3 regions of the Pseudomonas sp. App30 genome follow, and region 2 is predicted to be linked to each of the others. Evidence: riboswitches for the same ligand, from Rfam matches in the RefSeq annotation. Region 2 holds a riboswitch; each other region holds the start of a gene.
The links. Region 2 has a riboswitch for cobalamin ahead of RAM80_RS14575 (CbtB domain-containing protein). Riboswitches for the same ligand answer to the same signal wherever they lie in the genome.

Region 1: it holds a riboswitch for cobalamin, as region 2 does, so the genes downstream of both, cobW (cobalamin biosynthesis protein CobW) here and RAM80_RS14575 (CbtB domain-containing protein) in region 2, are expected to answer to the same signal.
Region 3: it holds a riboswitch for cobalamin, as region 2 does, so the genes downstream of both, RAM80_RS08490 (ABC transporter substrate-binding protein) here and RAM80_RS14575 (CbtB domain-containing protein) in region 2, are expected to answer to the same signal.

The regions. Positions count from the first base shown of each region.
Region 1 is NZ_CP133165.1:1,468,300-1,473,905, forward strand. It holds gene cobN (cobaltochelatase subunit CobN) at 1-2,697, opposite strand, end outside; gene cobW (cobalamin biosynthesis protein CobW) at 2,701-3,768, opposite strand; cobalamin riboswitch at 3,862-4,054, opposite strand; gene RAM80_RS06545 (cobalamin biosynthesis protein) at 4,150-4,545, shown strand; gene cobM (precorrin-4 C(11)-methyltransferase) at 4,604-5,356, shown strand; gene RAM80_RS06555 (GlxA family transcriptional regulator) at 5,473-5,606, shown strand, end outside.
Region 2 is NZ_CP133165.1:3,125,059-3,130,664, forward strand. It holds gene RAM80_RS14555 (bifunctional diguanylate cyclase/phosphodiesterase) at 1-1,485, shown strand, start outside; tRNA gene RAM80_RS14560 (tRNA-Ile) at 1,501-1,577, shown strand; gene RAM80_RS14565 (NAD-dependent epimerase/dehydratase family protein) at 1,632-2,576, opposite strand; gene RAM80_RS14570 (acyltransferase family protein) at 2,605-3,759, opposite strand; cobalamin riboswitch at 3,832-3,969, shown strand; gene RAM80_RS14575 (CbtB domain-containing protein) at 4,002-4,214, shown strand; gene RAM80_RS14580 (CbtA family protein) at 4,234-4,962, shown strand; gene RAM80_RS14585 (Lrp/AsnC family transcriptional regulator) at 5,236-5,606, shown strand, end outside.
Region 3 is NZ_CP133165.1:1,854,646-1,860,251, forward strand. It holds gene RAM80_RS08470 (substrate-binding domain-containing protein) at 1-311, shown strand, start outside; gene RAM80_RS08475 (LysR family transcriptional regulator) at 305-1,213, opposite strand; gene RAM80_RS08480 (DUF4142 domain-containing protein) at 1,401-1,895, shown strand; gene RAM80_RS08485 (class I SAM-dependent methyltransferase) at 1,979-2,905, shown strand; adenosylcobalamin (AdoCbl) riboswitch at 3,088-3,170, shown strand; gene RAM80_RS08490 (ABC transporter substrate-binding protein) at 3,214-4,236, shown strand; gene RAM80_RS08495 (FecCD family ABC transporter permease) at 4,236-5,264, shown strand; gene RAM80_RS08500 (ABC transporter ATP-binding protein) at 5,261-5,606, shown strand, end outside.

The DNA.
Region 1 (5,606 bases), 1.7 Mb from region 2:
GCCCAGCTGGCGCAGGTGGTCGCCGTGGTCTTGCAGGTGGCGTTCGAGGATCAGGTTGGCCGAGGCGAAACCGATGCGCCAGGCGGTGGTGGTGGGCAGGTTGCGCACGTCCACCGAGAAGAAGTTGCGCCCGGTGGGCAGCACGTCCAGGCGGCCCCGGCTGGGCGCGCCGCTGGCGCCAGCAGGCACGAAGCGCCCGCCCAGGGCCGCCAGCAGGCCGCCGATCTCGGCCGGGCCGCACGCGTCCAGGCGTGGCGCCACGGTGTCGCGCAGGCCGTCGAGAATCAGGTCGACGTCAGCCCAACCGGTGGCAGCAGGCGTGTGCAGCGCCTGTTCGATCAGTTGCGCGGCATACAGCTCCAGGCGTTCGCGGGTGTCGCCGGCGGTGCGCCAGCTGTCCGCGCTGACCGCCTGCAGGCAGGCCGGTCGGGCGCCGTCCCAGCTGTCGCCAAGGTTGCAGTCCAGCGGGTCGAAGCCCAGCTGCAGCGCCCGCCCGAGGGTGCGGATCAGACTGGCGTGGGCGCCGCGGCCATCGCCACGCGGGATGCGCAACAGCGACGCCAGGGTGTCGATGCGCAGGCGCCCGGTGGGCGACTCGCCGAAAATGTGCAGGCCGTCGCGGATCTGCGATTCCTTCAGGTCGCACAGGTAGGTGTCCAGGCGCGGGAGCCACAGCGCAGCGTCGGCGTCGCTGTCCCAGCCGGCATCCAGTTGCAGCTCGCGGTCGATCTGCGCGTCGCGCACCAGCGCCAGGATCTCGCGTTGCAGCTCGCGGGCGCGGCGCGGGTCCAGCAGCTGGGCGTCGTAGTATTCGTCGGCCAGGCGCTCCAGGTCGCGCAGCGGGCCATAGGTTTCGGCACGGGTCAGCGGTGGCATCAGGTGGTCGATGATCACCGCCTGGGTGCGGCGCTTGGCCTGGGCGCCCTCGCCCGGGTCATTGACGATGAACGGGTAGACGTTGGGCATCGGCCCCAGCAGCGCGTCCGGCCAGCAGTGCTCGGACAGGCCCACGCCCTTGCCCGGCAGCCACTCCAGGTTGCCGTGCTTGCCCACGTGCACCACGGCGTCGGCGCCATAGGCGTGGCGCAGCCAGAAATAGAACGCCAGGTAGCCGTGGGGCGGCACCAGGTCGGGGTCGTGGTACACGGCGCTGGGGTCCAGCTGGTAGCCACGAGCCGGCTGGATGCCGACGAAGGTCAGGCCAAAGCGCAGGCCGGCGACCATCATGCGGCCGCTGCGGCACATGGGGTCGGCGCTTGGCTCGCCCCAACGCTCGCGCACCGCCTGCTGGTTGGCCAGCGGCAGGCGCGCGAACGCCGCCAGGTAGTCGTCCATGGCCATGCTCTGGGCGCAGGGGCGCAGGTCGAGGCTGTCGAGGTCGTTGCTGACGCCACCCAGCAACTGCTGGATCAGCGCCGTGCCGCTGGCGGGCAGGCCCTGCACTGGGTAGCCCTCGACGTGCAGGGCACGCAGGATGTTCAGCGCCGCCGCCGGGGTGTCCAGGCCCACGCCGTTGCCGATGCGGCCGTCGCGGGTCGGGTAGTTGGCCAGAATCAGCGCGATGCGCTTCTGGCCGTTGGGCAGGCGCGCCAGCTCGGCCCAGCGCCGCGCCAGTTCGGCGACGAAATCCATGCGCTCGGGGTGCGCGCGGTAGCAGACCACGTCGGACTGGCTGCGCTCGCTGCGCCAGGCCAGGTCCTTGAAGCTGATGGGGCGGCTGATGATGCGCCCGTCCAGCTCCGGCAGGGCGATGTGCATGGCCAGGTCGCGCGGGCCCAGGCCCTGCTCGCTGGCCTCCCAGCCGGGTTGGTTGTCCTGGGCGCAGATGGCCTGGATCACCGGGATGTCGCGGCGGAACGGCCGCAGGTGCGGCGCTTCCGGGCTGGACTGGGCAAAGCCGGTGGTGTTGAGGATCACCGCCGCGCCGACTTCGTCCATCCAAGCCTGCACCTGGCTCAGGCAGCCGGCCTCCTTGAGGCTGGCCACGGCCATGGGCAGCGGGTTCAGGCCGGCCGCCAGCAGGCGCTGGCAGAACACGTCGACGAAACCGGTGTTGGCCGCCTGCAGGTGCGAGCGGTAGAAAATCAGCGGCACCACGGCCTGGCCGGGTTGCCAGTCGGCCTGCCACTGGGCCAGGCTGGCATCATGGTGGGCCGGATGATAGATGGCGGTGCGCGGCAGCGCCTGGGGTTCTGCCCAAGCGTAGTCGCGACCGAGAAACTGGCTGGCCAGGCAGTTGAACAACGACAACGCGTTGCCCATGCCGCCCTGGCGCAGGAAGTGCCACAGGCGTTCGCCCACCTCGCGGCCCACGGTGCCCAGGTCACTGAGCTCGGGGTCGGGGCGGTCGTCGCCGGGCACCAGGATCAGTTGCACGCCGCGTTCCGCCAGCGCCACCAGCTGCTCGACGCCGTAGCGCCAGTAGCCGATGCCGCCGTGCAGGGAAATCAGGATGACCTTGGCGTGGCGCAACACCTCGTCCACGTACAGGTCCACGGAGGCGTGGTTCTGTACCTGCATGGGGTTGGCCAGGCGCAGGCTGGGGAAGTCGTCCGGCAGTTGCCGGGCGGCCTCGGCCAGCAGCGCCAGGTGCGAGTCACCGCTGCAGAGAATCACCAGCTCGGCCGGTGTCTGGCCCAGGTCGGCGATGCTGTCGTCCGGCACGAAACCGCCGGGCTGGGTTCTCAGCAGGTGCATGGCTTAACCGTTCAGGGCAGCGCGCAGCTGGCTTTCCAGCAGGGCCGCGTCCAGCTCCTGGCCGATCAGCACCAGGCGCGTGCTACGCGCTTCTTCGGCGCGCCAGGCGCGGTCGAAGTGCTTGTCGAAACGGGTGCCCACGCCCTGGATCAGCAGGCGCATCGGCTTGCCCGGAATGGCCGCGAAGCCCTTGACCCGCAGGATGCCGTGCTTGACCACCAGGGTGGTCAGGGCGTCGAGCAGCTGGGCTTCCGGCGCTTCGGGCAGCTCGATGGAGATGGAGTCGAAGGCATCGTGGTCGTGGTCGTCGTGATCATCGTCGTCGTGGTGATGATCGTGGTGGGTCAGGCGGCCGTCGATGTGCTCTTCCGACTCGGCGCCCAGGCCCAGCAGCACGTCCAGCGGCAGGCGGCCGCTGCTGGCTTCGATGACCTTGACCGCCGGCGGCAGTTCCTCGGCCACTTCGCGGCGCACGGCGGCCAGGGCCTCGGGCTCGATCAGGTCGGCCTTGTTGAGGATCACCAGGTCGGCGCTGGCCAGTTGGTCGGCGAACAGCTCGTGCAGCGGCGATTCGTGGTCCAGGTTGGGGTCCAGCTTGCGCTGGGCGTCGACCTGGTCCGGGAAGGCGGCGAAGGTGCCGGCGGCCACGGCCGGGCTGTCGACCACGGTGATCACCGCGTCGACGGTGCAGGCGCTGCGGATTTCCGGCCACTGGAAGGCTTGCACCAGCGGTTTTGGCAGGGCCAGGCCGCTGGTCTCGATGAGGATGTGGTCGAGGTCGCCACGGCGGGCCACCAGTTCGCGCATCACCGGGAAGAATTCTTCCTGCACGGTGCAGCACAGGCAGCCGTTGGCCAGTTCGTAGACGCGGCCGGTGGCCTCTTCCTCGGTGCAGCCGATGGTGCACTGCTTGAGGATTTCGCCGTCGATGCCAAGCTCGCCGAACTCGTTGACGATGACCGCGATGCGGCGGCCCTGGGCGTTGTCCAGCATGTGGCGCAGCAAGGTAGTCTTGCCCGAGCCCAGGAAGCCGGTGACGATGGTGACGGGAAGCTTGGCCAGTGTTTTCATCGGATGCCCTTGGCAATATGGCGGGCAAACGGGACGAGAACCGCGGGTGCCGGGCACGCGGGTGCATTCGCCACCGGATCACCCCGCCCGGTTGTAGTGGAAGTCTGTCGAGGCAGGTCTCCTGGCTTGCGGCGTGGGCTAGAAAGCCGACCCTGGCGCCTTCCCGCGTGGAACGCAGTGGCATTGCCGGGGCGCGCACCGCTTACAGTTGCGGGGGCAGCTGCGGCTTGGACCGCATTCCCATCTTGGCTCCGCGTGGCGGAGAACCTCGAAGGTGCAAGGCTACGCAGTGTGGGGGGCAAGGTCAACATCGCCCCGTAGCCGCTACCTGCGGCAGCGGCTACGGGTATAGTGGTGGCTTGCAATGTGCGGACGCCTCCCATGCCTGACCTCTACGCCGGCTTCGGCTGCCAGCGCGGCTGCCCCGCCAGCGTGCTGGCCGACCTGCTCGACACCACCCTCGCCCACCACGGCCTGAGCCGCGGCGACGTGACGGGCGTGGCGAGCATTGACCTGAAGGCCGACGAGGCCGGGCTGCTGGAACTGGCGCAGGCGCTGGACGTGCCATTGACGCTTTTCAGCGCCGCGCAGCTCGCGCCTTTCGAGCCCCGGCTGACCCACCGCTCCGCCGTCGCCTTCAGCCACACCGGCTGCCACGGCGTGGCCGAAAGCGCCGCGCTGGCGCTGGCCGGGGCCGGCAGCCAGCTGCGCGTCAGCCGGCAAAAGAACGCCAAAGCCACCCTGGCGTTGGCACAAGCGGGCCCGATTCCCGGATAATCACCGCCTCGCACTTGAATTTCGCTCAAGCAGCATTCGTTTTCTTCAGGATTTGCACATGACCGTCTACTTCATCGGCGCCGGCCCCGGCGACCCGGAACTGATCACCGTCAAGGGCCAGCGGCTGATCCGCCAGTGCCCGGTGATAATCTACGCCGGCTCCCTGGTTCCCGCCGCCGTGCTCGAAGGCCACCAGGCCGAACAGGTGGTCAACAGCGCCGAGCTGCACCTGGAGCAGATCATCGACCTGCTGGCCGCCGCCCACGCCCGCGGCCAGAATGTGGCGCGGGTGCATTCGGGCGACCCGAGCCTGTATGGCGCCATCGGCGAGCAGATCCGTTGCCTGCGCGCACGCGGCATTCCCTTCGAAATCATCCCTGGCGTCACCGCCACTGCCGCCTGCGCAGCCCTGCTGGGCGCCGAGCTGACGCTGCCGGGGGTGTCGCAGACGGTGATCCTGACCCGATATGCCGACAAGTCGCCGATGCCTGAAGGCGAAGCCCTGCACGACCTGGCGCGCCACGGCGCGACCATGGCCATTCATTTGGGCGTGCAGCATTTGTCGAAAATCGTGCTGGAGTTGCTGCCCCACTATGGTGCCGACTGCCCCATCGCCGTGATCCACAAGGCCAGCTGGCCGGACCAGGACTGGGTCACCGGCAGCCTCGCGGACATTGAAGCCAAGGTAGCGGCGAAGGGTTTCCGCCGCACGGCGCTGATCCTCGTCGGGCGGGTGCTGGACACTGACTGTTTCGGCGAGTCGGCGCTCTACCGCGCCGGCCACGCGCACCTTTACAGACAACCCCTGTAGCAGCGGCAGCCCTGTGGGAGCTGGCTTGCCAGCGAGCTGTTGAGGCCCTAAAAGCTCGCTGGCAAGCCAGCTCCCACAGGTGGCCGCTGCTACGGAGAATTGAGCCAGGAGTTTTTATGCGCCGGATTGCCTGTTTGATTTATCCCGAGGTGATGAGCCTGGACGTCACCGGGCCGATGCAGGTGTTCGCCTCGGCCAACGAGGAGCTGGCGCGCCTGGGCCGGGCGCCCGCCTACACCCTGCTGATGCT
Region 2 (5,606 bases):
CAGGGCGAGATCCACAACCGGCGCAAGAACGGCGAGCTCTACCCCTGCTGGCTGACCATCAGCGCCGTGCGCAACCCCGACTCGGCGCTGACCCACTTCGTCGCCGTGTTCGCCGATATTTCCAGCCTCAAGCACGCCCAGGCCCGCCTCGACTACCAGGCCCACCACGACCCGCTCACCGGCCTGCCCAACCGCACCCTGTTCGAGAGCCGCCTGCAGGCCTCGCTCAACCGCGAGCACGACGTCAGCGGCCAGGGCGCCGTGCTGTTCCTCGACCTGGACCGTTTCAAGCACATCAACGACAGCCTCGGCCACCCGGTGGGCGACCTGCTGCTCAAAGGCATCGCCCAGCGCCTCAAGGAACAGGTGCGCGACATCGACACCGTGGCGCGCCTGGGCGGCGACGAGTTCATCATCCTGCTGCCTGGGCTGCAGCAGGCGGCAGATGCCGAGCACATCGCCAACAAACTACTGGCCTGCTTCGCCGCGCCGTTCCAGGCGGGCGAGCACGAGTTCTTCACCAGCGCCAGCATCGGCACCAGCCTCTACCCCCAGGACGGCACCGACGTGCCCACGCTGATCAAGAACGCCGACGCCGCCATGTACCGCTCCAAGGCCAAGGGCCGCAACCGCGTCGAGTCCTACACCCGCGACCTCACCGCCCAGGCCAGCGAGCGGGTCGCGCTGGAGCATGAACTGCGCCGGGCCATCGAGCGCGGCGAACTGAGCCTGGCCTACCAGCCCAAGTTCAGCGTGCACGACCACAGCCTGGTCGGCGCCGAGGCGCTGATTCGCTGGGCGCACCCCACCTTTGGTGACGTCCCCCCCGAGCGCTTCATCCCCCTGGCCGAAGAGAACGGCATGATCCTGCAGCTCGGCGACTGGGTGCTGGACCAGGCCTGCCGCCAGCTGCACGCCTGGCAGCAGCTGTACGACGGCTTCGGGCCGCTGTCGGTCAACCTCGCCGGCGGCCAGCTGCGCCAGCCCAACCTGCTCAAGCGCATCGACCAGCTGCTGCGCCAGCACCACCTGGCCCCCGGCTGCCTGCAACTGGAGATCACCGAGAACTTCATCATGAGCCAGGCCGAGGAAGCCCTGGCGGTGCTGCACGACCTCAAGCGCCTGGGCGTGCAGCTGGCCATCGATGACTTCGGCACCGGGTATTCCTCGCTCAGCTACCTCAAGCGCTTGCCCCTGGACATCCTCAAGATCGACCAGTCCTTCGTCCGCGGCCTGCCCGCCGACCCCCATGACGCCGCTATCGTGCGGGCAATCATTGCCCTGGGCCGCAGCATGCAACTGACCGTGATCGCCGAGGGCGTGGAGAACGACGCGCAGCAGCAATTCCTGGCCCGCGAGGGCTGTGAGCAGATCCAGGGCTTCATCTACAGCCTGCCCCTGAACGCCGACGAATTCGCCGGGCGGTTTCTTCGTATGCGTCTTTGCGACTTTTCGGATGGCACTGGCGCGAAACCGTCGTTATAATCCGCGACCTACTGGGGGCCTATAGCTCAGTTGGTTAGAGCAGGGGACTCATAATCCCTTGGTCGCAGGTTCGAGTCCTGCTGGGCCCACCATCTACGAAAAAGCCGCGCATCTGCGCGGCTTTTTGCGTTTCAGGCCAACGCTTTTCAGCCCAGCTGCTTATACGCCCTGCCCGTCTTGTGCAGCGCCTGCTCCAGCGTCAACGGCGGCACCCACCCCAGCAACCGCCGCGCCTTGCCCGAATCCACCTGCAGCGACGCGCACAAGGTGGTGTACATGTTCTGCTTGCCCGCCAGCCTGGCCCCCCACCGCATCAGCCCATCGGGCACCGGCACCAGCCGGGGCGAGCGGCCCATGCTGGCCGCCAGGTAGCGGACGATCTGCGCCGTGGAGGCGTCCTCGCCATCGGAGATCAGGAACAGCTGGTTGCCCGCCGCCGGGTGGCGGGTGCACAGCACGATGAAGTCCACCAGGTTCTCCAGGGCCACCATGCTGCGGCGGTTGTCCACCGCCGCGAACGGCAGCGGCAGGCCGGAGTCCACCAGCTTCAACAGCCGCGGGAAGTTGCGCCGGGCGTGGGCGGCGTAGATCAGCGGCGGGCGGATGATGACCACGTCCATGGTCGTGCCCTGCGCCAGCGCCCGCAGGCCCTCCTCGGCTTCGAACTTGGAAATGGCGTAGTCGCCGTCCGGCACCGGTACCGAGGTTTCGTCAAAGGGCGTGCCGGTGGTGAAGGAGCCATTGACCCCTACCGAACTGATGAAGATCAGCCTTCGCACGCCGGCTGCCAGCGCCTGGCGCGCCAGGGCCAGGGTGCCTTCGAGGTTGGTGCGGCGGTATTCGGCCAACGGGTCGGGACTGGTGTCGCCCTGCAAGTTGAGGCGCGCGGCGATGTGCACCACCACCTCGATGCCCTGCAAGGCGCCGGACCAGTCGGTTGCAGCGGCGATATCACCCACGGCAACCAGCGGCACGGGCCCTGCGCCCGCCGAACGGCTGGTGCCCAGCACCTGGTTGTCGTGCTGCGCTGCCAAGGCCTCGCAGACCGCCTGGCCGAGGAAGCCGGTGGCCCCCGTGACGAGTATGTTCATGGCGCTCCTGAAACCTGTTGATTGAATATCATGCTCCTCGTTCCTGCACGCCCACCTCGGTAGCGCCCTTGCTGGGGGCCCGCTGCGCCAACCGAGCGCCCAGTTGCTGGCCCTTCAGCTCCACGTAGCGATAGGTGAGCATGGCCAGCCCTACCACCATCAGCAGCACCGCCACTGCCAGCAGGTTGTTGAGCAACACGCTGCCGGTGTCCACGTAGCGCTTGGGGCCAATGGACGGTGCGAACGGCGTGCCGGTGAGCTTCTGCAGCACCATGAAGCAGGACACCACGCAGAACCACACTGCCGCGTGGGTCATGTAGATGGAGTAGGAAACCTTGCCGATCAAATGAAAGACCCGGCCCTGCAACAGTCGGGAAACGGCACCACCGTCAAACGCATAGACAACCACCACCGCGCAGAACAGCACGCGGGCCAGCGGCATTTTGTTGTCCAGGCTGGAGATGAGTAACGCCACCACCAAGGCCACGGACAGCAGCTCAAGGCCGGTGAAGCAGGCGAAACCGGCGCGGATCCGCGTGCTCAGCCGGCGGTAGGCCATGTAGGCCAACGCCCCTCCGAAGAAGCACAACAGCCCACGCAGGGCCTTTGGCGTCAGCCCGCCCAGTTCCAGGTACAGCGCCAGTGCGGCCAGCGCGGCGATGGCTGCCCAGCCCCACAGCCGCGCGCTGCCACGCAGCAACAACGCCGCCAGGAACACCATGTACATGTAGTACTCGACGCTGATGCTCCAGGCCGGATAGTTGAACGACAGCGCTTCGGTAAAGCCGGTCCACGACTGGACCAGCAGGGCGTTGGGCAGTATTTCCGAGAGCGCGGTGGCCCCGCTGAACGGCTTCGAGTTGAACGCGAGCCCCTTGCGCCAGGCAATCGCCTTGCCCACCTCCAGCGCAATGAACACTAGCAGCATCACCCAGTGCAGCGGGAACAGGCGCAACGAGCGCGTGATGAAGAAACGGCTGAAGTCCACGCGCTCCTTGCTGCCGTAGGCGTGGGCCAGCACAAAGCCGCTAAGCACGAAGAAAAACTCCACGAACAGGTCGGCGTTGCGGAAAAACGCCAGCTCGGTGAAGCTGCCCGGCAAGCCGATGTGGTACGTCACCACCGCCAGCGCGAACAGGCCGCGAAAGCTGTCCAGCGCCTGGAACCTGTTTGCGCCTTGCATGGCTGCGCCCCATGTGGAACCTGCAAGCCAAGCGTAGCCGCTCAGGCCTGCCTCGCGCGGCCAATCTTCACGACGTTCATCGGGCAAAGAGGTACACTTACCCGGCTGTATCAATGTGTTTCGAAAAAAGAAGACGGTCAAAAACCGCCGCGGTCGCGCCACTGTAGTCGGCACCTTGCCGTAAGCCAGACCTTTTTTCGACCTATCCACCGTAACCGGGACGCGTAATCCCTGAGGTAATCATGGCCTATAGCACTACTTCGCAAACCGACATCTCGATCCCGACCATTCCCCTGAGCGAAATCCTGCCGTGGGCGATTTTCGGCGGCCTGCTGCTGATGCTGGCAATCTACTTCGTTGGCGCAGAACAAGGTGCCACCGCGCTGTTCAAGGGCATGTACGTCCACGAGTTCGTGCACGACGGTCGCCACCTGCTGGGCTTCCCCTGCCACTGATCCCTTCGAGGTGTTTCACATGACTGGTCGTTTACTCGTCAGGGGCATGCTCGTCGGTCTGTTGGCCGGCATCCTCGCCTTCGGTTTTGCAAAAATATTCGGTGAACCCCAGGTTGACCGTGCCATCGCCTTCGAAGAAGGCATGGCGCACATGCACGGCGACGCCGAGGAACCCGAGCTGGTCAGCCGCGAGGTGCAGAGCACCTTCGGCCTGCTGACCGGCGTGGTGGCCTACAGCGTTTCCCTGGGCGGCATCTTCGCCCTGGTGTTCGCCTACTCGCTGGGCCGCATCGGCAAGGTCGGCCCGCGTGGCCTGTCGGCGCTGCTGGCCCTGGCGGCCTTCGTGGTGCTGATCCTGGTGCCGGAAATCAAATACCCGGCCAACCCGCCGTCGGTAGGCAACCCCGACACCATCGGGCTGCGCACCCAGGTGTTCTTCATGATGCTGCTGGTATCGGTGGTGGCCGCGGTCATCGCCGTCAACGCCGCGCGCAAGGTCATCGCCACCTCTGGCGTGTGGGCTGGCGCCATCGCCGGCGTGGCCCTGTACCTGGTGATCATGGCCGTGGCCGGTGCGCTGTTCCCCACCATCAACGAAGTGCCGGCGAACTTCTCGGCCGACGTGCTGTGGAAATTCCGCACCTCGTCGCTGGGCATCCAGCTGGTGCTGTGGACCACCGTCGGCCTGGTGTTCGGGCCGGTGGCGGAGCGGTTGCTGCAACCCAAGGCGCGCTTTGCCCACGCCTGATCCACGCTGCTCGAAGAGAACCGCGCTCCGGCGCGGTTTTTTTATGCCTGCAGTCTCGCCCGGCTACCTCCCCGTAGCCGCTGCCGCAGGCTGCGCCGGCCCTAAGCCTCGACGCAAGCTCTCCAGCGTACGACATGGCCAGCGCAGCCTGCCGGCAGCGGCTACGGAGTGCAATCTGGACAGTGAGCCGATTAGCTGACTTAATCGGCTCACAAAATGAGCCGATTAGGGCGTCATTCAAGCCAGTATGGATGGCATATCCGCCACTACAACATGACCGACCTGCGCACCCTCCCCCTCGACGAAATCGACCGCAAGCTGATCGCCGCCCTGCAGATCAACGCCCGCGAAAGCGTGGCCGTGCTCGCTCGCCAGCTGGGCATCGCCCGCACCACGGTGACCTCGCGCCTGGCGCGCCTGGAGAAAGGCAAGGTCATCACCGGCTACGGCGTGCGCCTGGGCCAGCGCCTGGCCGACGGCGGCCTGCAGGCCTACGTGGGCATCACCGTGCAGCCGCGCTCGGGCAAGGAAGTGGTGCGCCGCCTCAGCGCCATGGGCCAGGTGCAACAGCTGTGCGCGGTGAGCGGCGAGTTCGACTACGTGGCCTGGCTGCGCACCGACTCGCCGGAGCAACTGGATCAATT
Region 3 (5,606 bases), 1.3 Mb from region 2:
TCAAACGCCTGGGCATCGAAGCCCAGCTCAAGCCCAAGGCGAAGATGATCGAGCGCATTCCGGTGGCCGGTGAAGTGGCCAAGGGCGAGCCGCAGCTGGGCCTGCAACAGGTCAGCGAGCTGCTGCCCATCGCCGGCGTGACCTACGTGGGCAAGATCCCCGAGCCGCTGCAGTCGGTGACACGCTTCGCCGCCGGCATCCCGGTAGGCGCCGCGCACCCGGCCGAGGCCAAGGCCCTGCTCGACTACATGGCTTCGGCCCAGGCGCAGTCGGTGGTCACCGGCACCGGCCTGGACTCAGTGCCTCACTGATCTTCCAGGGGTTTCTTGAACTCCCTGATCAACTGCTCCAGTTCCAGCGCCGCCGGGGTCAACAGCCGGCCCCGGCGGCGGATCAACCCCACGCTGCGCAGCACCTCGGGCTCCACCAGCGGGATGCTGGTCATCCACTGGTGCTCGCCCAACGGCAAGGCCATGGACGGCACCGCCGCAATCCCCAAGCCCGCCTCAACCAGCCCGAGCATGGTCGTCACATGGCGGGTCTCGCAGATGCTCGGCCGCGCCGGGCGGATGTGCAGCAACGCCTGGTCCAGCACGAAGCGGTTGCCGGAGGTCTTGTCCACCGAGATGTAGTCGTGCTGGAAATACTCTTCCCAGCTCAGCTGCTTGCGCCCGGCCAGGGGGTGGTCGCGGCGGCAGGCGGCCACATAGTGCTCCTGCACCAGCAGTTCGAATTCCAGCTCCGGCGGCAGGTTGCCGGTAAAGCTCAGGCCCAGGTCGGCCTCGCCGCTGAGCACGGCCTGCTGCACGTCGTTGGCGCTGGCATCGAGCACCTTCACGCGAATGCGCGGGTAAAGCTTGTGGTAGCGGGCCACCACCTTGGGCATGAAGTAATAGGCGGCCGACGGCACGCAGGCCACGGTGACGTTGCCCAGGCGCGTGGAGGCCACTTCGCTGATGCCCAGCAGGGCGATGTCCAGGTCATTGAGCAGGCGTTCGGCGCTGGGGGCGAAGGCACGGCCGACCATGGTCAGGTTGACGCGGCGGGTGGTGCGGTCGAACAACCGCACGTTGAGCGCGCTTTCCAGCTTTTCGATGCGCCGGCTCAGCGCCGGCTGGGAGATGCTGATGGCCTCGGCGGCCTTGCGAAAACTGCCCTTCTCCACCACTGCGCGAAAGGCCTGCAGGTCGTTCAGGTCGAAATTGATGCTCATCCCGGTCACTCATGCCGAATTTTATTTATCCGATCAGCTTAATGCATGAATGAGCAAGATTGATGCTGGACCATAGTCGAAAGACCGTTCGTCGCCGCCCAAGCACCAACGCGGTGGCCGGGCAATCAATTGTAGTGAGCGAGGCGTCACCCTCTCGCTTCCCGAACAATAACGACGGAGATTTCCCATGGACGCATTCAAAGCAGGCACGCTTGTGCTGGCCCTGACCGGCGCGCTGGCAAGCCCCGCATTCGCCGCTGCCACCAGCGCCTTTGTCGCCGATGCCACCGCAGGCGGCATCACCGAAGTCGAGGCTGGCAAGCTGGCGCTGCAGAAAAGCAGCTCGGCGGACGTGAAGAGCTTCGCCCAGATGATGATCAAGGACCACGGCGCGGCCAACCAGAAGCTGGCGGCGCTGGCGCACAAGCTGGACCTGGTGGTGCCCGACGACGCCACGTTGATGGACCAGGCGAAGAAGAAAATCCTCGAAATGCGCGACGAGTCCTTCGACAAGGCCTACGCCGCCAATCAGGTGAAGGCCCACGAAGACACCATCGAGCTGTTCCAGAAAGAGGTCGAATCCTCCGACAAGGCCGAGCTCAAGGACTTCGCCAAACAGACCCTGCCCAAGCTGCAGGAGCACCTGAAAATGGCCAAGGAACTGCAAGCCAAGCATCAGTGATCCTGGCGCGCACGGCCGTGGATTTCCCACGGCCCTGCGCCAGCGTTTACCATGGGCGCTTTATGCCCTGCCAAAAGTCTTTCATGAACGCCGACGCCCTCGCTATATTGCAGCAACACCTCAGCACCGCCCTGCAACACCCGCCTGCCGAAACCCGCCGCTTGTTCCACGGCCGCGGCCGCTGCTGGCCGGGCCTGGAGCAGATCACCGTGGACTGGCTGCAAGGTGTGCTGCTGGTGTCGCTGTTCCGCGAACCCGCCGCCGACGAGCTGGCTGCGCTGAAGCCGCTGCTGCTGGCACTGGCCCAGGCCACCCCACAGGTGCACAGCCTGATCCTGCAGCACCGCTACCTGCCCGACAGCGCCGCCGAATGGCTGCTGGGCGAGCCGGTGGAGCAATGGTTCATCGACGAGGACGGCCTGCGCTACCAGCTGGACCTGGGCCGCAAGCAGAACATCGGGCTGTTCCTGGACATGCGCTACGGCCGCCAATGGGTGCGCGAGCACGCCGCCGGCAAGCGCGTGCTGAATCTGTTCGCCTACACCTGCGGCTTCTCGCTGACGGCCATCGCCGGCGGCGCCGAGCACGTGGTGAACCTGGACATGGCCCGCGCCGCCCTGAGCCGCGGCCGTGACAACCACCGCCTGAACGGCCACGACCTGGACCGCGTGAGCTTCCTGGGCCACGAGCTGTTCAAATCGTGGGGCAAGGTCAAGCGTGGCGGCCCCTATGACCTGGTGATCATCGACCCGCCGTCGTTCCAGCGCGGCAGCTTCGTGCTCACCCAGGACTACCGCAAGGTGCTGCGCAAGCTGCCCGAGCTGCTGACCGAACAGGGCGTGGTGCTGGCCTGCGTCAATGACCCGGCCATTGGCTCCGACTTCCTGATCCAGAGCATGGCCGAGGAAGCGCCGCAGCTGACCTTCCAGCACCGGCTGGAAAACCCGCCGGAATTCCCCGACGCCGAGGCCGAAGGCGGCCTCAAGGCGCTGGCATTTACCAGCGCATGAACCCCGCATGACTGCGTAGCCGCTGCCGCAGGCTGCGCTGGCCCTTGCCCACGCTGAAAATCTCCAGCGTACGCCAGGGCCAGCGCAGCCTGGCGGCAGCGGCTACAGCGTTTGCCCCTGGGAAGGTGAACGGCAGGTTGCTCTCTTGGGCAATGCCACTTACCCTCTGCGGGCTTTTTCATGCGTGCAGCAGGAAGCCGGTGCAACTCCGGCGCGGTCGCGCCACTGTGTTCGGGCCTCCCGAAAGCCAGACCTTGCTGCACGCCATTTCTTTCGCCCAACGGACGCGCCATCCCGGGAGCCGCTGCATGCTGTTACGCCGCCTTGCCTTTGCCTGCCTGTCTTTATCCGCCGCCTCAGCCGTAGCCGCCGCGCCGGCCAGCCACTACCCGCTGACCGTGCAGAACTGCGGCCACAGCGTGCGCATCGACGCCCCACCACAACGGGCGGTCAGCCTGGGCCAGGCCAGCACTGAATTGCTGCTGTCCCTGGGCCTGGGCCCGCGCATGGTCGGCACCGGCGTGTGGTTCGGGCCGCTGCCGCCGTCGCTGGCGGCCGCCGGCGCCAAGGTGCCGCGCCTGGCCGACAACGCCCCCAGCTTCGAGGCCGTGGCCAAGACCGCGCCGGACATCGTCGTGGCGCAGTACACCTACCACATCGGCCCCCAGGGCGAGGTGGCGACGCCCGAGCAGTTGCTGAAGCTGGGTATCCCCTCCTACGTGTCGCCCAGCGACTGCGACGGCAAGGGCGTGACCGCCACCTCCAACGCCGATGGCAGCCGCAGCCAGCTGTATTCCCTGGCCCTGGTGGACAAGGAAATCAGCGAACTGGCGACCATCTTCGACGTGCCCGCCGCCGGCCAGGCCCTCAGCGCACACCTGCATGCACGCGTGGCGGCCGCCGTGAAACTGGCCAACGCCACCGCGCACCCACCGCTGTCGGTGCTGTACTGGTTCTCCAGCACGCGCCTGGAAGGCGACCCGTGGGTGGCCGGCAAGCACGGTGCGCCGGGCTATATCTCCCAGGTGCTGGGCCTGCGCAACGTCATCGACAGCGATGAGGAATGGCCCGGGGTGAGCTGGGAGAGCATTGCCGCCCGTGACCCCGACGTGATCGTGCTGGCGCGCATGCAGCGCCGCCTCTACCCCGCCGACGACGTCGAGAAGAAGCTGGCCTTCCTGCGCAACGACCCGGTGACCCGCGAACTCAAGGCGGTGCGCAACGGCCGCCTGATCGTGGTCGACGCCAACACCCTGAACCCGTCCATGGGCGTGGTCGACGCCATCGAACAGATCGCCAAGGGCCTGGCCGACACGGGCAAGGCGCCTTGATGCGACTGGAAAGTTCCGGCCTCCGCCGTTGGGCGCTGGCTCTGCTGGCGCTACTCAGCCTGGGCCTGTCGATTGCCCTGGCGGTGTCCCTGGGTGAGCTGGACATTCCCCTGGCCGTGACCCTCAAGGCGCTGCTCAACGGCCTGGGGCTGGGTGCCTATGAGGTGCCGCGGATCCAGCAGGGCATCATCTGGGAATACCGCCTGAGCCGCGCGCTGGTGGCCGCCTGCTGCGGCGCTGGCCTGTCGCTGTGCGGCGCGGTGTTGCAGGCGCTGCTGCGCAACGCCCTGGCCGATCCGTACGTGCTGGGCATCAGCGCCGGCGCCTCCACCGGCGCGGTGCTGGTGATGCTGCTGGGCCTGGGCGGCGGCTTGATCGGCATATCCCTGGGGGCTTTCCTCGGCGCCGCGCTGGCGTTCGGCCTGGTGGTGCTGCTGGCCACCGGCATCCGCGGCGGCCCGGCCCAGGTGATACTGGCCGGCGTGGCCGGCGCGCAGCTGTTCAACGCCCTGACCGCCTGGATCGTCTCCACCTCGGCCAACGCCGAACAGGCGCGCAGCGTGATGTTCTGGCTGCTGGGCAGCCTGGGCGGCGTGCGCTGGGCGGACGTCGGCTTGGCCGCTGCGGTGGTGGGCGCCGGCCTGCTGGTGTGCCTGTACTGCGCGCGCACCCTGGATGCCTTCGTTTTCGGCGACGACGCCGCCGCCAGCCTCGGCGTGCCGGTGGCGGGCCTGCGCTGGTTGCTGTTCGGAGTGACGGCGCTGATCACCGCCACCCTGGTGAGCATCGTCGGCGCCGTGGGTTTCGTCGGCCTGGTGGTGCCGCACATCGCCCGCCTGCTGGTAGGCCCGCGGCACGTGCGGCTGCTGCTGGCCTGCGTGCTGATCGGCGCCAACTTCATGGTGCTGGCCGACATCGCCTCACGGTTGATCGTGCCCGGCCAGGTGCTGCCCATTGGCGTGGTCACCGCCCTGGTCGGCGCGCCGGTGTTCGCCGCCCTGCTCTACCGCAACCGGGCGGCGCCATGAGCCTGCGCGCCGACAACGTCGGCTGGAGCGTCGACGGCCAGGTGATCATCGACGGCATCAGCCTGGATCTGCCCGCCCAGGGCACCCTGGGCCTGATTGGCCCCAACGGCTCCGGCAAATCGACCCTGCTGCGCCTGCTGGCCGGCCTGCGCACGCCCAGCCAGGGCAGCGTCAGCCTCGACGGCCGCCCACTGGCGCAATGGCCGCGCAAGGCCGTGGCCCGGCGCGTGGCGCTGGTGGAACAGCACGCCGGCACCGAGGTGGACATTCGCGTGCAGGACATCGTGCGCCTGGGCCGCACCCCGCACCGCGGCGCGTTGTCGGCCTGGACCCAGGAAGACC